2 linked regions of the Sphingobium yanoikuyae genome follow. The protein of the gene in region 1 interacts with the protein of each later gene in a pairwise test. Links are inferred from orthologs where the notes say so. Each region holds a gene or a part of one and is shown in the gene's direction. Other genes may lie near its edges.

Region 1 (7,412 bases):
GCGCCCACGCCATCATCATGAATCCCGGCGCCTATACCCACACGTCGATCGCGCTGCATGATGCGATCAAGAGCATCACCGTGCCGGTGATAGAGATCCACCTGTCTAACCCGCACACGCGCGAGGCCTTCCGCCACAAATCCTATGTCGGCATGGCCGCCAAGGGCACGATCGCGGGCTTTGGCGCCATGTCCTACATGCTGGCGCTCGAAGCAGCTCTGGAACTGTAGAACGCACAAAAGTTGCGCTTTGGCGCAAATGAGCATAGGCGCTGGCCGCCAGAACGCATTTTGAAAGACGACAAGGGTCAAGCATGAACGACAAGCATGACAAGGGCGCGATGCAGGTGGACGTCACCCTGGTGCGCGAACTGGCAGCTTTGCTGGACGACACCAACCTGACCGAGATCGAGGTCGAGGACGGCGATCGCAAGATTCGCGTGGCGCGCAAGATCGGTGGCGGCGCCCCCATCTTCGCAGCGCCCGCTGCCGTAGCGGCACCCGTCGCTGCCCCTGCTGCGGCACCGGCCGCTGCTCCCGCCGCGGCGGCCGAGCCTGCCCTGCCCGCCGGCAATGTGGTGAAGTCGCCGATCGTCGGCACCGCCTATCTCTCGGCCGAGCCGGGCGCCGCGCCCTTCGCGCGCGTCGGTGCACAGGTAAAGGCCGGCGAAACCGTGCTGATCGTCGAGGCCATGAAGGTGATGAACGCGATTACCGCGCCCGTCGCCGGCACCGTCAAGGCCGTGCTGGTCGATAACGGCCAGCCGGTCGAATATGACCAGCCGCTGATCGTCATCGAATAAGGCCGCGATCCCATGGCCATCGAAAAACTGCTGATCGCCAACCGGGGCGAAATCGCGCTGCGCATCCACCGCGCCTGCCATGAAATGGGCATCAAGACGGTGGCGGTCCATTCGACCGCCGACGCCGATGCCATGCATGTGCGCCTCGCCGACGAGGCGATCTGCATCGGGCCGCCCGCTGCCAAGGACAGCTATCTCAACATCGCCGCAATCATCTCGGCGGCTGAGATCAGCGGCGCCGACGCGATTCATCCGGGCTATGGCTTCCTCAGCGAAAACGCCAAGTTCGCCGAAATCGTAGAGGCCCATGGCCTCGCCTTTGTCGGTCCCAAGCCCGAACATATCCGCACCATGGGCGACAAGATCGAGGCGAAGCGTACCGCTGGCGCGCTCGGCCTGCCGCTGGTGCCGGGTTCGGACGGCGCCGTGAGCGATGTCGAGGAAGCGCGCGCAATTGCCGATGCTGCCGGCTATCCGGTGATCATCAAGGCCGCGTCCGGCGGCGGCGGTCGCGGCATGAAGGTCTGCACCTCGCCCGACCAGCTCGAAACGCTGATGCAGCAGGCCGGTTCGGAAGCGAAGGCCGCGTTCGGCGACGCCACCGTCTATATCGAGAAATATCTCGGCAATCCGCGCCACATCGAAATCCAGGTGTTCGGCGACGGCAATGGCAATGCCATTCACCTCGGCGAACGCGACTGCTCGCTGCAGCGTCGCCACCAGAAGGTGCTGGAAGAAGCGCCCTCGCCCGTCCTGAGCCAGGCCGAGCGCGAAAGGATCGGCGGCATCTGCGCCAAGGCGATGGCAGACATGGGCTATCGCGGCGCGGGCACCATCGAGTTCCTGTGGGAAAATGGCGAATTCTACTTCATCGAGATGAACACCCGCCTGCAGGTGGAACATCCGGTGACCGAGATGATCACCGGCCTCGACCTGGTGCGCGAACAGATCCGCGTTGCCGAAGGCAAGCCCCTGTCGGTGAACCAGGAAGATATCCGCTTCACCGGCCATGCGATCGAATGCCGCATCAACGCGGAAGATCCCAAGACCTTCGCGCCTTCGCCGGGCACCGTCACCAGCTATCATGTTCCGGGCGGCATGCATGTCCGCGTCGATAGCGGCCTGTATCAGGGCTATAAGGTGCCGCCTTATTATGACTCCATGATCGGCAAGCTGATCGTCTATGGCCGCACCCGCGAGGGCGCGATCATGCGTCTGCGCCGCGCGCTGGAGGAATATGTGATCGAAGGGATGAAGACCACCATCCCGCTGCATCAGGCGCTGCTGAAGGATCCCGAATTCCTCAACGGTGACTATACGATCAAGTGGCTGGAAGAATGGCTTGCCCGTGAGGATGGCCAGTGAAGGCCACCATCTGGCACAATCCCAAATGCGGCACGTCGCGCAAGACGCTGGCGATCCTTGAGGAAACGCCCGGCGTCGAGGTGGAGGTGGTCGAATATCTCAAGACCCCCTTCACCCGCGACAAGCTGGCCCAGCTGTTCGCCGACGCCGGGATGACTCCGGCCGAAGCGGTCCGCAAGATGGGCACCGATGCCGAGGAACGCGGCCTGTCGGACATGACGGCGGATGCGATCCTGGACGAGATGGCGGCCAATCCGGCCTATGTGAACCGCCCCTTCGTCGAAACCGAAAAGGGCGTGCGCTTCTGCCGCCCCCAGGACAAGGTTCTGGAAATTCTCTGAATATCAGCCGCTTGTCACGCCCATGTAACAAGCGGCTGATTTGAGCCCTTGCTTTGACGGGGGGAAGCCGTAGCTTCCTCTCCCATGGCAAAGGAACCGGCATTGGCGACCATCGCCGTCTACAGCCTCAAGGGGGGCGTTGGCAAAACCACCTTTTCGGTCAACCTCGCCTGGGCGGCGGCGAGCATATCGAAGCGGCGGACCCTGCTCTGGGATCTCGACCCGCAGGCGGCGTCGAGCTGGCTCTTCTCCACCGATCTTGAAAGCCGCGATGCGGCCCAGGCCATCTTCAGCAAAGATGTCGAGGTCCGCAAGCTGATCCAACCCACCACCGTGCCGGGTCTGGACCTGATCGCCGCCGACACCTCGCTGCGCAGCCTCGACCATCTGTTCCGCGAGATGGACAAGAAGAAGCGGCTGGCCAAGCTGATCGAGAGCCTGGGCAAGGATTATGACCGCATCATCCTCGATTGCCCACCGGGCCTCACCGAAACCAGCGAGCAGGTGCTGCGCGCCGCGGACCTGATCGTCATCCCGGTCATCCCCTCCCCCCTGTCGCAGCGCGCGATGGGCGAGGTGGCACGCTATCTGGTCCAGCGCGGCGGCAATCATGCGCCGATCCTGCCGGTCTATTCGATGGTCGACCGCCGCCGCAGCCTGCATCGCAAGGCACTGGACGAGCAGCCCGGCTGGGGAGCGATCCCGATGGCCAGCACGATCGAGCAGATGACGGTCCGTCGCAAGCCACTGGGCGCCTTCGCCCCCGCCTCGCCCCCGGCCCAGGCCTTCGGCGCGCTATGGACGATGGTCGAACGGCAGGTTCAGCAGGGCTGAGGCCGTGCCTCAGCCTACGGCGCAGGCCTGCGCCGGCGGATCGGGGAACAGGCGCGCCGCATCCTGTGGCAGCATCGGCCGGCCATAATAATAGCCCTGCACTTTCTTGCAGCCCAGCCGGCGCACCATGTCCAGTTCGGTCGCGGTTTCCACCCCTTCCGCCGTGGTCGACATGCCCAGGCTTTCCGCCAGCGTCACCACCGCCCGGATGATCGCCAGATTCTCCGGCGTGTTATGCGCCGCTCCGACGACGAAGCTGCGGTCGATCTTGATCGTGTTGAAACGGGTGCGGCTGAGATAGCCGAGCGAGGAATAGCCGGTGCCGAAATCGTCGAGCGACAATTGTATGCCCATCGCCTGCAACTGATCCAGCACGCGCAGCGCGCCGTCATCCTCATGCATGAACACGCTTTCGGTGACCTCCAGCTCCAGCCGCCGCGCATCGAGCCCGCTCTGGGCCAGCGCATTGATCACCGCGGATATGAAGTTGGACTGATGCAATTGCTCCGCCGACACGTTGACGGCAACCCTTATATGCGCGGGCCAGCGCATCGCCTCGCGGCAGGCGGTCCGCAGCACCCATTCGCCGATCGGCCCGATCAACCGTGCCTCTTCGGCCACCGGCACGAATTTCGACGGCGGGATCGGCCCCAGTTCGGGATGGGTCCAGCGCGCCAGCGCCTCGAACCCGGTAATCACGCCTGAGGTGGCATCCACCACCGGCTGATAGAGAAGATGGAGCTGATCCTTTTCCAGCGCCTCGCGCAGCGCCTGCTCCAGCCGCTGCCGTTCCTCGGCCTTGGCATGCAACTGCGGCTCATAGGGGCAATGGACGCCGCCGCCTTCGTCCTTGGCGCGATAGAGCGCCAGATCGGCGCTGCGGATGATCGATTCGGACTGATGCCCATCGATAGGCGAGACGGCCGAGCCGACCGACGCCCCGACATGCAGCACATGCTGATCGATCTGATAGGGGGCCGACAGGGCGTCGATGATCGCGATCGACAGGCGCGCCACCGCCCGGTCGTCGTCGATCCGCGCAATCACCACGCCAAATTCATCGCCACCGATACGACCGCAAAAGCCGGCACCGCCACAGACATGGCGCAGACGCTGCGCCACCTGGCTGAGCAGCTGGTCGCCGACCTGATGGCCCAGGCTGTCATTGATCGCCTTGAACCGGTCGAGATCGAGCATCAGGAACGCGCAGCCGGGCCGGCGATTGCCGGTGTCTGCCATCGCCTGATCCAGCGCATCGCGCAGATGGGCGCGGTTGGGCAGGCCGGTAAGCGTGTCGAACCGCGCCAACTGGGCGATCTTGTCGGCCGATTCCCGCTGGATGGTGATGTCCGACCCGACACCGCGAAAGCCCTGGAAATTGCCATTGTCATCATAGCGGGGCGAGGCCGACAGTTCGAGCCAGCGCGTGCGCCCCTGCACATCGACGGGCAACGCCAGATTGCTGAAGCTTTCCCGCCGCTTGAGATGATCCGCCAGGCTATGCAGGCTGGAGGCGAAGCGGCCGCTTTCCCATCCGGCGCCGGCCAGAACCTGGACCAGCGGCGCCCCTTCCAGCGCCTGCGGCGTCATGCCGACGCTTTCGGCGAAACGCTGGGATACGCCGCTGATCCGGCGCAGCGCATCGGTCTGCCACAGCCAGTCGGATGCGCCCTGCTCATATTCGCGCAGCAACAGGCTGACGACTTCGGTCTGCTCGGCCAGCTGGACCGTGGTGCTGTGCTGGCGCGCGAAGGTGCGGGCATAGATGAGGCAACCGACCAGCAGCGACAGTGCATAGCTGGTGGCGAGCGCCCGCAGCGGTAACAGGGTTTCGCCGTCGAACATCGCCGACAGGCCGACGATGCAGGGCACCAGGAAAGCGATCGCGGCCAGCGGCGTCGCCGCATAGCTGATTGCGCCGCACACCATGATGCAGCTGATGAGGGTCCAGAGCGCCACGAGATGCTCAGCCCCCTCTCCCCTCGAAAAAAGCGTCATGCAGGCCGCCCAGACCAGGCCGTGCAGCAGGCCGGTCAGGGCATGGCGGCGCAGGTCGCGCGCCTGCGGCACGCCGCCGGCACCGATCTTCCGGCGATGGATCAACAGGGCACTGATAGCAACGGCACCGATCAGCGCGACGCTCCAGCCGATCATGACGGTCGCCGAAACATGGCTGCCAAACACGCGCCAGAGGAACAGCAGGCCGAACACGTTCATCGCCAGACGCAGCAGCGCGACGCTATCTGCCGACTGCAACTGGGCAGTCAGGACGCGCATATCGGCTTCATCGACGAGGCGTGCGAGCCCCATCATCGCCCTTAGCGAACCCCGTCCCTGTCGGTCGGTTTCGGATTGCCCTTGCTCGATACCCACATGCCCGGCCTAGCAGGCAATGGTTATCAATCGGTATGCGTCGCCCGATCAGGCAGCGATATCGTAAGGACGGATCTCGCCGGTCAGATAGAGGTTGCGTGCCTTGGACCGGCTGAGCTTGCCGGAGCTGGTGCGCGGCAGGGTGCGCGGCGGCACCAGTTCGACGACGCAGTTCATGCCGGTGATGGCGCGAACCCGCTCGCGAATCTGGTCGCGCAGACGCGAACGCTCCTCATTGTCGGAGGTGCGGCAATGGACCAGCACCGCCGGCGCTTCCTCGCCGCCCGGCGTGGTGATCGCGAAGGCGGCAATGTCGCCCTGCTTGAAGCCCGGCAGCTGCTCCACGGCCCATTCGATATCCTGGGGCCAGTGATTCTTGCCGTTGATGATGATCATGTCCTTGGCGCGGCCGACAATGTAGAGATAGCCATCGGACAGATAGCCCATGTCGCCCGTATCCAGCCAGCCATCGGCCATGCAGGCTTCGGTCGCTTCGGGATCGCGGAAATAGCCGACCATCAGCGATGGGCCGGTGGTCCAGACCTTGCCGATCTGGCGCTCGTTCATCAGGCCGCCATCCTCGTCGCGGATCTCGACGATCATGTCCTTGGCGGGCTTGCCGCAATTGACGATCGAGCGGAAACGCTGCGGACGGCCTTCCGGTGCGGCACCGCCCGACAGGTCGGTTTCCTCGACCAGCTCGACGATGATGCCTTCGCCCGGCGGCATGATGGTGACCGCCAGAGTGGCTTCGGCCAGGCCATAGCTCGGCAGGAACGCCTTGGGGCTGAAGCCGGCATCGCCAAACGCATCGACAAAGCTCTGCATCACGTCGGGGCGAATCATGTCGGCACCGTTGCCGGCCAGGCGCCAGCGCGACAGGTCGAAACGGTCGGCCGCCTTGGTCTGGCTCGACATGCGACGCGCGCAGATGTCGTAGCCGAAGGTCGGCGAATAGCTGATCGAGGTGCCTTCATTGCGGCTGATCAGGTCCAGCCAAGCCAGCGGACGGCGGGCGAAATCCTCGGTCTTCATATAGTCGGTCGACACCTGATTGGCGACGACCGACAGGAAGCAGCCGACCAAGCCCATGTCATGATACCAGGGCAGCCAGCTGATGCAGCGATCGCTTTCCTGCACTTCCATGCCATGGCTGTGCGCCGACAGGTTGCTGAGCAGCGCATGGTGCGTCACCGCGACGCCATGGGGGAAGCGGGTCGAACCACTCGAATATTGCAGATAGGCGATTTCCTCGCCCTTGGCCTGCGGCAGGTCGCAGGGGACCGTGTCGCGGGCGATGAAATCCTCGAAGGCGATGCTCTCGACCGACTTCTGCCGACCGGATTCGCCCGCCATGTCCTCCAGTTCCTTGGGGAAGAGGAACAGCATCGGGTCACAGCTCGACAGCTGGACATTGAGCTGGTCGATATAGCTTTCCTTGCCGCCAAAGCTGGTCGGCAACGGCAGCGGCACCGGCCAGGCACCGGCATAGACGATGCCGAAGAACAGCATGGCGAAGTCGGCGCCGGTTTCGGCGACCAGAGCGACGCGGTCTTCCGGCTTCACGCCATGAGCAATCAGGCGATGGGCACAGGCGATCGCGTCCTCGCGCAGTTCGCTGAACGGATAGGGCCGCGCCAGATTGCCGCGCGCATCATGGAAATTGAGACCGCGCTTGCCCTGCGCCGCATAATCCA
Region 2 (7,447 bases), 3.9 Mb from region 1 along the record:
TGCTCGCCGACATGCTGGAGGCGCTGGACCAGGAACGGCTGGGCGGGATGGTGAAGGGCGCGATCGGCCAGCGGCTGCGCGCGATCAAGGTCGGCCCGCTGGTGGGGCAAGCAATTGAGGCGGCGATGCGCGACGGCCGCCATGCGCCGGTGATGGATGGCATCATCCAGTGGGCCGACAGGGCGCTGGAGGCGAATGACCATCTGATCCGCCAGATGGTGCATGAGCGCGCCGGCACGGTGCTGCGCTGGACCGGGCTGGACGAAAATCTGGCCAATGCGATTCTGGGCGGCCTGCGCAAGTTGTTGGCGGACATGGCCGCCGATCCTGGCCACAGCCTGCGCCTCAAGGCCGAGGAAGGCATGGCCAAGCTTGCCTTCGATCTGCAGTTCGACATCGAGATGCAGGCGAAGGCCGCGAAGATCCGCGACGAGATACTCGACAATCCTGCGATGCAGCGCTGGATCGAGGGGATGTGGGAACAGGCCCGCACCGGCCTGCTGCGTGCGGTGCGCGATCCGGGCAAGGCGATGGCGGGGCGACTGGGCGAGGCGTTGCAGCAACTGGGCGGCACCCTGCAGGAGGATGCGCGGCTAAAACTGGTGATCAATCGCTTCGTGCGGCGCGGCGCGGTCGGGGCCACGGCGACCTATGGCGATTCGATCGTCAAGCTGGTGAGCGAGACGGTGCGCGGATGGGATGCCGGCACGGTCACCAGCCGGCTGGAGAATGCGGTCGGTCGCGACCTGCAATATATCCGCATCAACGGCACGCTGGTCGGCGGGCTGGTTGGGCTGGCGATCCACGCGATCGACACATTCTTCTGAGAAATGGTCGGGGCGCATCGGGCCAAAAACGACGCGCCCCGACCGGAACCGGTCGCACAGAGGAGAAGGCCCCCGGTTCCTAACTGAACATCAGTCTTCGGGACCGCCCTCACCCCCCGGTGGTGGCGGCGATGGCGGTAGCTCGTCGGCGCTCAGCACGCCGTCGCCATTGCGGTCTAGATCATGGAACATGGCGAGCGACGGGGCGGAAAATTCGGCGCGATCGATCACGCCATCCTCATTACCATCCTCGGGATAGGGCATGGCGCGGCCCGGAGGTGGGGGTGGAGCGGCGTCGCCACTCTGGCCGCCCGGTCGCGGGCCGGGTGGCGGACCACCGGGCGGAGGGCCGCCAGCGCCACCGGGGCCGCCGCCAGGACCACCACGGCCATGCCGACGTTCGCCCTGCCCTTCCTGCCGCGGGGTGCGCTGATGGCCCAGCATCTGTTGCATGGCTTCGGCCGAGATCGCCCCATCGCCATCCGAATCCATCGCCGAAAAGCGGCGGTCGAGCCAGGCGTGCATCTCGTCCCGCGTGATCCGGCCATCACCGTCGGCATCGGCTGCCCAGGGCCCCTCGGGCCGTGTCCCGCCGTCATGCGGACCTTCCGTCCGCGCAGACAGGTCGGCTGGCTGCTGGGCGAACAGCGGCACCGGCAGCAACAGGGTCGACAAGAGCAGCATCGTGGGAAGGCGCATCGGGGTTCCTGGATTTGCGTTGCCCCAATGTCTCGCACCGCCGCATTGCCCCGATATGTCCCGAGGCAACGCGAATATTTCAGGCGCACCGCATTCCTGAAAATTGATGTTGCAACATATCATATTTTGATGTTGTATCATTTCATGGCCGTCGGAGAGACGGCGCCACGAGAGGAGGGTGCAGTCCATGTATATGACGATGCAACCGACACAGGATGCGACCCGGTCGGGCTATGCCGCGCGGCGCAAATCACCGATCGGGATCGGCGGGGCAATTGCGGTCCATGCCGTGGTGGTCGGCGCCTTCCTGCTGATGCCCAAGGAGGTCATCGACTGGGTGCGGCCGACGCCGCCGATCACCGGCTATCCGGTGCCGCTGCCCCCACCGCCTGAACCGGCGCCGCCGGAACCGACCACCCAGACGGTCCAGACCAATCCGCTGCCGCAAAAGCCGACGACCACCGATCCGATCGTACCGATGCCCGTTCCGGCCGGCCCGACGATCGAAACCGGCCCATCCTCGCCCTTTGACGGCTCTGGAACCGGGACAGTCATCGATCCCCCCCTGCCCCCGCCACATATCCCGGTCCTGATCGATGCGACGATAGCGCCAAACGCGCTGGGGTCTTTCCAACCCGATTATCCCGGCGCGATGATCCGCCAGGGGCTGGAGGGCAACGTCACCGTGCGCGTCACCATCAGTCCGGAAGGCCGCGTCAGCGACATCGTCAAGATTTCGGCGACCGACGAGAGCTTCTGGCTCGCCACCCAGAAGCATGCGCTGCGCAAATGGCGCTTCCGGCCGGCAACGCGCGACGGTGTTGCTGTGAGCAGCGTCAAGACGCTGACCGTGCGCTTCACCCTGACCGATCGCTGAGCAGAGGACGGGCGGGCATAGCCCGCCCGTTCCTTCATGGAGGGATGTTCGATGGATCATTTTGCATCCGCGCCCGCCCTGCCCTATAAGCGCGGCATGGCGATATTTCCCCGTCCCGTTTCTCCCAAGAGCGCCTTTGGTGATTTCTGGAGCTATTTCCGGCAGCAGCGCCAGCATAAATGGCCGCTGCTCGGCGTGTCCGCGGCCTTCACCTATGTGATCGTCTGGGCCTTCATCGTCGACGCGAACACAAACACGATGCCGACCCGCAACAAGATCATCTATGTCCAGAGCTGGGATGCGAACCGTTCCGACGCGGCGGTGATCCTGCAGCAGAAGATCGACTTCGCCAAGCGCGAGGCGGCCCTCGTCAAGCAGCAGAAGAAGATGCAGGGCTTTGCCGACGCATTCGGCATCGAATGGCGCGACGAAGAGGCCCGCAACACTGCGCGGCGCAAGGAAGCCGTCCGCCAGATCAATGGCTTGCTGGACCAGCGGCTGGCCAAGGCGGAGGCCGAACAGAAGGTCGACGCGGCGACCGCCAAACCCTGACCATGATCACCGACGTCGCCGCTGACCGTCGCTATATGGCGGCGGCGATCGCCCTGTCGGAACGTGGCCGGGGCCTGTCCACGCCCAATCCCAATGTCGGCTGCCTGATCGTGCGCGGTGGCCATGTCGTCGGCCGCGGCTGGACCCAGAAGGGCGGCCGCCCCCATGCCGAGGCGCAGGCGCTGGACGAGGCGATGGACCGGGCCGAAGGTGCCACCGCCTATGTCACGCTGGAACCCTGTTTTCACCTGAGTCCGCGCGGGCCGCGCTGCGCCGACCTGATGGCGCGCGCCGGCGTCGCCCGAGTCGTGATTGCGCTGCGTGATCCCGATCCGCGCACCGATGGCCAGGGCGCCGCCTGGCTGCGCGAACGTGGCGTGACGGTCGAGATGGGGCTAATGGCGGCCGAGGCCGCCGAGGCGATGCGCGGTTTCGTGCTGCGCCAGACTCTGGGGCGCCCGGCAGTGACGCTGAAGCTGGGCCTCTCGCTCGACGGGCGGATCGCGCTGGCTGACGGGTCGAGTCGCTGGATCACCGGGCCGGATGCTCGTGCCCATGCCCATCTGGAGCGGGCACGGCATGACGCCATATTGGTCGGCGGCGGCACGCTGCGCGCCGATGCGCCCAGTCTGGACGTGCGCCTGCCGGGGCTGAAGGAGCGATCGCCCCGCCGGCTGCTGCTGAGCCGGAGCGCCGCGCCCGAAGGCTGGAGCGCGATTGCCGATCCGGAGGATATCGCGACGCTCGACCGGGTCGATCATCTGATGATCGAGGGCGGGGCCGAGACCGCCGCCGCTTTCCTGCGTGCCGATCTGGTCGACCGGCTGCTGCTCTATCGCGCGCCGATCCTGATCGGGGCGGGCCTAGCCGGGATCGGCGACATCGGCCTGACCGACCTGGCTGATGCCCATGGGCGCTGGCGCCAGACCGACCAGCGTCAGTTCGGCCCGGACCGGCTGGAGGTTTACGCGCGGACGCGCAGCGCCTAGATCAGCGCAAATTTCTTTCCCAAGGATCTGGGCACCATGTTCACCGGCATCATCACCGACATCGGCACCATCCGCACCCATGAGCAGCGCGGCGACCTGCGCCTGGTCATCGAAAGCGGCTATGACATGGAGACGGTCGCGATCGGCGCATCGATCGCCTGTTCGGGCGCCTGCCTGACGGTGGTCGAAAAGGGGCCGGGCTGGTTCGCGGTCGACCTGTCGGCCGAGACTGTCGCCCGCACCGCGCCGGGCCTGTGGGTGCAGGGCGGCAAGCTCAACCTGGAACGCGCGTTGAAGGTCGGCGACGAGCTGGGCGGCCATATCGTCACCGGCCATGTCGACGGCATCGGCCATCTGGTGTCGGCCAGCCGCGAGGGCGATTCGATCCGCCTGGTCATCAGCGCACCGGCGGAACTGGCTGCCGCACTGGCCGCCAAGGGGTCGATCACATTGGACGGCATCTCGCTGACCGTGAACAGCGTCGAGGATCAGCCCGACGGCAGCGTGCATTTCGGCCTCAACATCATCCCGCACACCGCGATTGCTACCACGCTGGACAGCCTGCCCGACAGCCGGGCGTTCAATCTGGAGATCGATGTGCTGGCCCGCTATCTCGACCGGATGCAAAGTCTTCGCAGTAAATGATGTGATTTCACTCTTGAAGAAATCACATCACAGTGTGATATAACGCTCATCCCCGATCCGGGAAGGAGTGTTTATGTCGTCCTCGCTTATCGATTCCGTCCGCGCCCTCGTCACCGATGGCGGCATGTCCCGATCGGGTCTGGCGCGCGCCGCCGGTCTGCACGCCAACAGCTTGCGCAAGCTGGGCGAAGGCGACTGGAACCCGACCGCCGAGACGCTGGGCAAGCTGGAGGCCTATCTGCTCAAGCGCGAGGGCGGCACCGCACTTGCCAGCCCCGAGGAAATCATCAACGAGGCCCGCAACGGCCGCATGTTCATCCTGGTCGATGACGAGGATCGCGAGAATGAGGGCGATCTGGTCATCCCCGCCCAGATGGCGACCCCCGACGCGATCAATTTCATGGCCACCCATGGCCGCGGCCTCATCTGCCTGGCACTGACCAAGGATCGCGTCGACCAGCTGGGGCTCGACCTGATGAGCCGCAACAATGGCACCCGCCACGAAACGGCGTTCACCGTGTCGATCGAGGCGCGTGAAGGCGTCGACACCGGCATCAGCGCCGCCGACCGCGCCCGCACCGTATCCGTCGCCATCGACGCGTCCAAAACGCGCGCCGACATCGTGACGCCTGGCCATGTCTTCCCGCTGATCGCCCGTGACGGCGGCGTGCTTGTGCGGACCGGCCATACCGAGGCGGCGGTGGACGTCGCCCGCCTGGCCGGCCTCAATCCGTCCGGCGTCATTTGCGAAGTGATGAAGGACGACGGCACGATGGCGCGCCTCGACGACCTGATCGTCTTTGCCCAGAAGCACAAGATGAAGATCGGCACGATTCGCGACCTGATCGCCTATCGCCGCCGCCACGACCATGTGGTCGAGCGTCGCGCCGAAACCAGCTTCGAAAGCAAATGGGGCGGCGAGTGGAAGGCAATCACCTTCTTCAACCGCGCCACCCAGTCCGAGCAGCTGGTTTTGCAGAAGGGCCGCATCAGCCCCGACCAGCCGACCCTTGTGCGCATGCATCAATTGGCTCCGCTGAGCGACATTTTCGGTGCCGAAGGCCCGCGTGGCGACATGCTGGCCCGATCGATGGAAATCATCGACAAGGAAGGCGCCGGCGTGGTCGTGCTGCTGCGTGACGGCGAACCCGACATGCTGACCCGCATGATCCAGGCCCATGCCGGCAAGGCACCGGCGGGCATGGACGAACTGCGCGACTATGGCGTGGGCGCACAGATCCTGGCGGAACTGGGCGTGCATGACATGATCCTGCTCAGCAACACCCAGCACAGCCTGATCGCCCTTGACGGCTATGACCTGGCCGTGGTTGGGCAGCGTCCGATCGAGCTCTGAAGGATATTCACATGGCCAAGTTTCTCATCGTCGAAGCCCGCTTCTACGACCATCTCAACGACCTGCTGATCGAAGGCGCGAAGGCTGCGCTGGACGAAGCCGGCCACAAATATGAGGTGGTGACCGTTCCGGGCGCGCTGGAAATCCCCGGCGCGATCGCGCTGGCAGCCGAGACCGGCCGCTTTGACGGCTTCGTCGCGATCGGCGTGGTGATCCGCGGCGAAACCTATCATTTCGAAGTGGTGTCGAACGAAAGCGCGCGCGGCCTGATGGCACTGAGCATGGACGCGATCGCCATCGGCAACGGCATCCTGACCGTCGAGAATGAGGAGCAGGCCCTGGTCCGCGCCCGTCCCGACCAGAAGGACAAGGGCGGCGAAGCGGCCAAGGCAGCGATCGCCATGCTGGGCCTGCGCGAGCGTTTCGCGATCTGATCCCCGGCCTTTCGGCAGACACAAATAAGGGCGCGCTCCGCGAGGAACGCGCCCTTCTTCATGGGTGACGAGGGATCAGGCGGCCGCCTTTTTCTCGGCCAGGGTCGGATAGTCGGTATAACCCTCCGCACCCTGGCTGTAGAAGGTCGCCATCTGCGCCTGGGTCAGCGGCGCGCCTTCGCGCAGACGATCGACCAGATCGGGATTGGCGAGGAAGGGGCGACCGAAGCTGATCGCGTCGGCCAGGCCAGAGGCGAGATCGGCCTGGGCGCGACCCAGCCCATAATCGCTGTTGAGGACCAGCGGCCCCTTGAAATGCTGGCGGATCAGCGGCGACAGGCGCGGCACGTCGGTGGCGCCGAAGGTGCCGTCCGGGCCGGGCTCGCGCAGTTCGAGGAAGGCGATGCCGATCTGGTTCAGCACATCGGCGGCGGCGGCGAACAGCGGCTCGGGATTGCTGTCATTGACGCCCTGGGTATCGCCATTGGGCGACAGGCGCACGGACACGCGATCGGCACCGATCGCATCGACCACCGCCTGAGTCACTTCGCGCAGCAGGCGGACGCGATTCTCGATGCTGCCGCCATAGATGTCATCGCGAAAATTGCTGTTGTCGCGCAGGAACTGGTCGATCAGATAGCCATTCGCGGCGTGGATCTGGACCCCGTCGAAGCCGGCGGCGATCGCGTTTTTGGCTGCCTTCACATAGTCTGCGATAATACCGGGAATTTCGTCGATCGCGAGCGGACGGGCGACCTCATAGGGCTTCTTGCCCTCATAGGTATGGGCGTCACCCGGCGTCGCGGTGGCACTGGAGGAAACCGGCTGCTCGCCGGTGACGGCCGAATGGACGGCACGGCCCATATGCCAGAGCTGGGCGACGATCAGCCCGCCCTTGTCATGCACGGCCTGGGTGACCGGCTTCCAGGCCTCGACCTGTTCGTCGGACCAGAGGCCCGGCGCATAGGGCCAGCCCAGGCCCTGGTGCGAAATGCCGGTCGCCTCGCTGATGATAAGGCCGGCCGAGGCGCGCTGCGCATAATAATCGACCATGATCGGGGTCGGGACAT

Evidence for each region.
Region 2: the proteins of accC (region 1) and ribD interact in binary tests that used the Escherichia coli proteins (3 or more experiments, as listed by UniProt). The link is inferred for Sphingobium yanoikuyae from one-to-one orthologs.

Annotation. Positions count from the first base shown.
Region 1 is NZ_CP139979.1:19,741-27,152, reverse strand. Bases 27-2,990 are described here. They hold accC (acetyl-CoA carboxylase biotin carboxylase subunit), read left to right. Parts: upstream 27-814; coding sequence 815-2,167; downstream 2,168-2,990. Other genes in these bases: U0025_RS00115 (ParA family protein), read left to right, coding at 2,593-2,990; U0025_RS00120 (arsenate reductase family protein), read left to right, coding at 2,164-2,508; accB (acetyl-CoA carboxylase biotin carboxyl carrier protein), read left to right, coding at 314-802; aroQ (type II 3-dehydroquinate dehydratase), read left to right, coding at 27-230. Also shown: more of aroQ, read left to right, coding at 1-26; more of U0025_RS00115, read left to right, coding at 2,991-3,342; U0025_RS00110 (putative bifunctional diguanylate cyclase/phosphodiesterase), read right to left, coding at 3,352-5,655; U0025_RS00105 (fatty acyl-AMP ligase), read right to left, coding at 5,764-7,412. UniProt on the Escherichia coli protein: This protein is a component of the acetyl coenzyme A carboxylase complex; first, biotin carboxylase catalyzes the carboxylation of the carrier protein and then the transcarboxylase transfers the carboxyl group to form malonyl-CoA.
Region 2 is NZ_CP139979.1:3,892,768-3,900,214, forward strand. The notes cover bases 1,969-4,967. They hold ribD (bifunctional diaminohydroxyphosphoribosylaminopyrimidine deaminase/5-amino-6-(5-phosphoribosylamino)uracil reductase RibD), read left to right. Parts: upstream 1,969-2,990; coding sequence 2,991-3,944; downstream 3,945-4,967. Other genes in these bases: U0025_RS17980 (energy transducer TonB), read left to right, coding at 1,969-2,403; U0025_RS17985 (hypothetical protein), read left to right, coding at 2,455-2,955; U0025_RS17995 (riboflavin synthase), read left to right, coding at 3,981-4,589; ribB (3,4-dihydroxy-2-butanone-4-phosphate synthase), read left to right, coding at 4,663-4,967. In the rest of the region: U0025_RS17970 (DUF445 domain-containing protein), read left to right, coding at 1-827; U0025_RS17975 (hypothetical protein), read right to left, coding at 918-1,526; more of U0025_RS17980, read left to right, coding at 1,714-1,968; more of ribB, read left to right, coding at 4,968-5,943; ribH (6,7-dimethyl-8-ribityllumazine synthase), read left to right, coding at 5,955-6,377; U0025_RS18010 (alkene reductase), read right to left, coding at 6,453-7,447. UniProt on the Escherichia coli protein: Converts 2,5-diamino-6-(ribosylamino)-4(3h)-pyrimidinone 5'-phosphate into 5-amino-6-(ribosylamino)-2,4(1h,3h)-pyrimidinedione 5'-phosphate.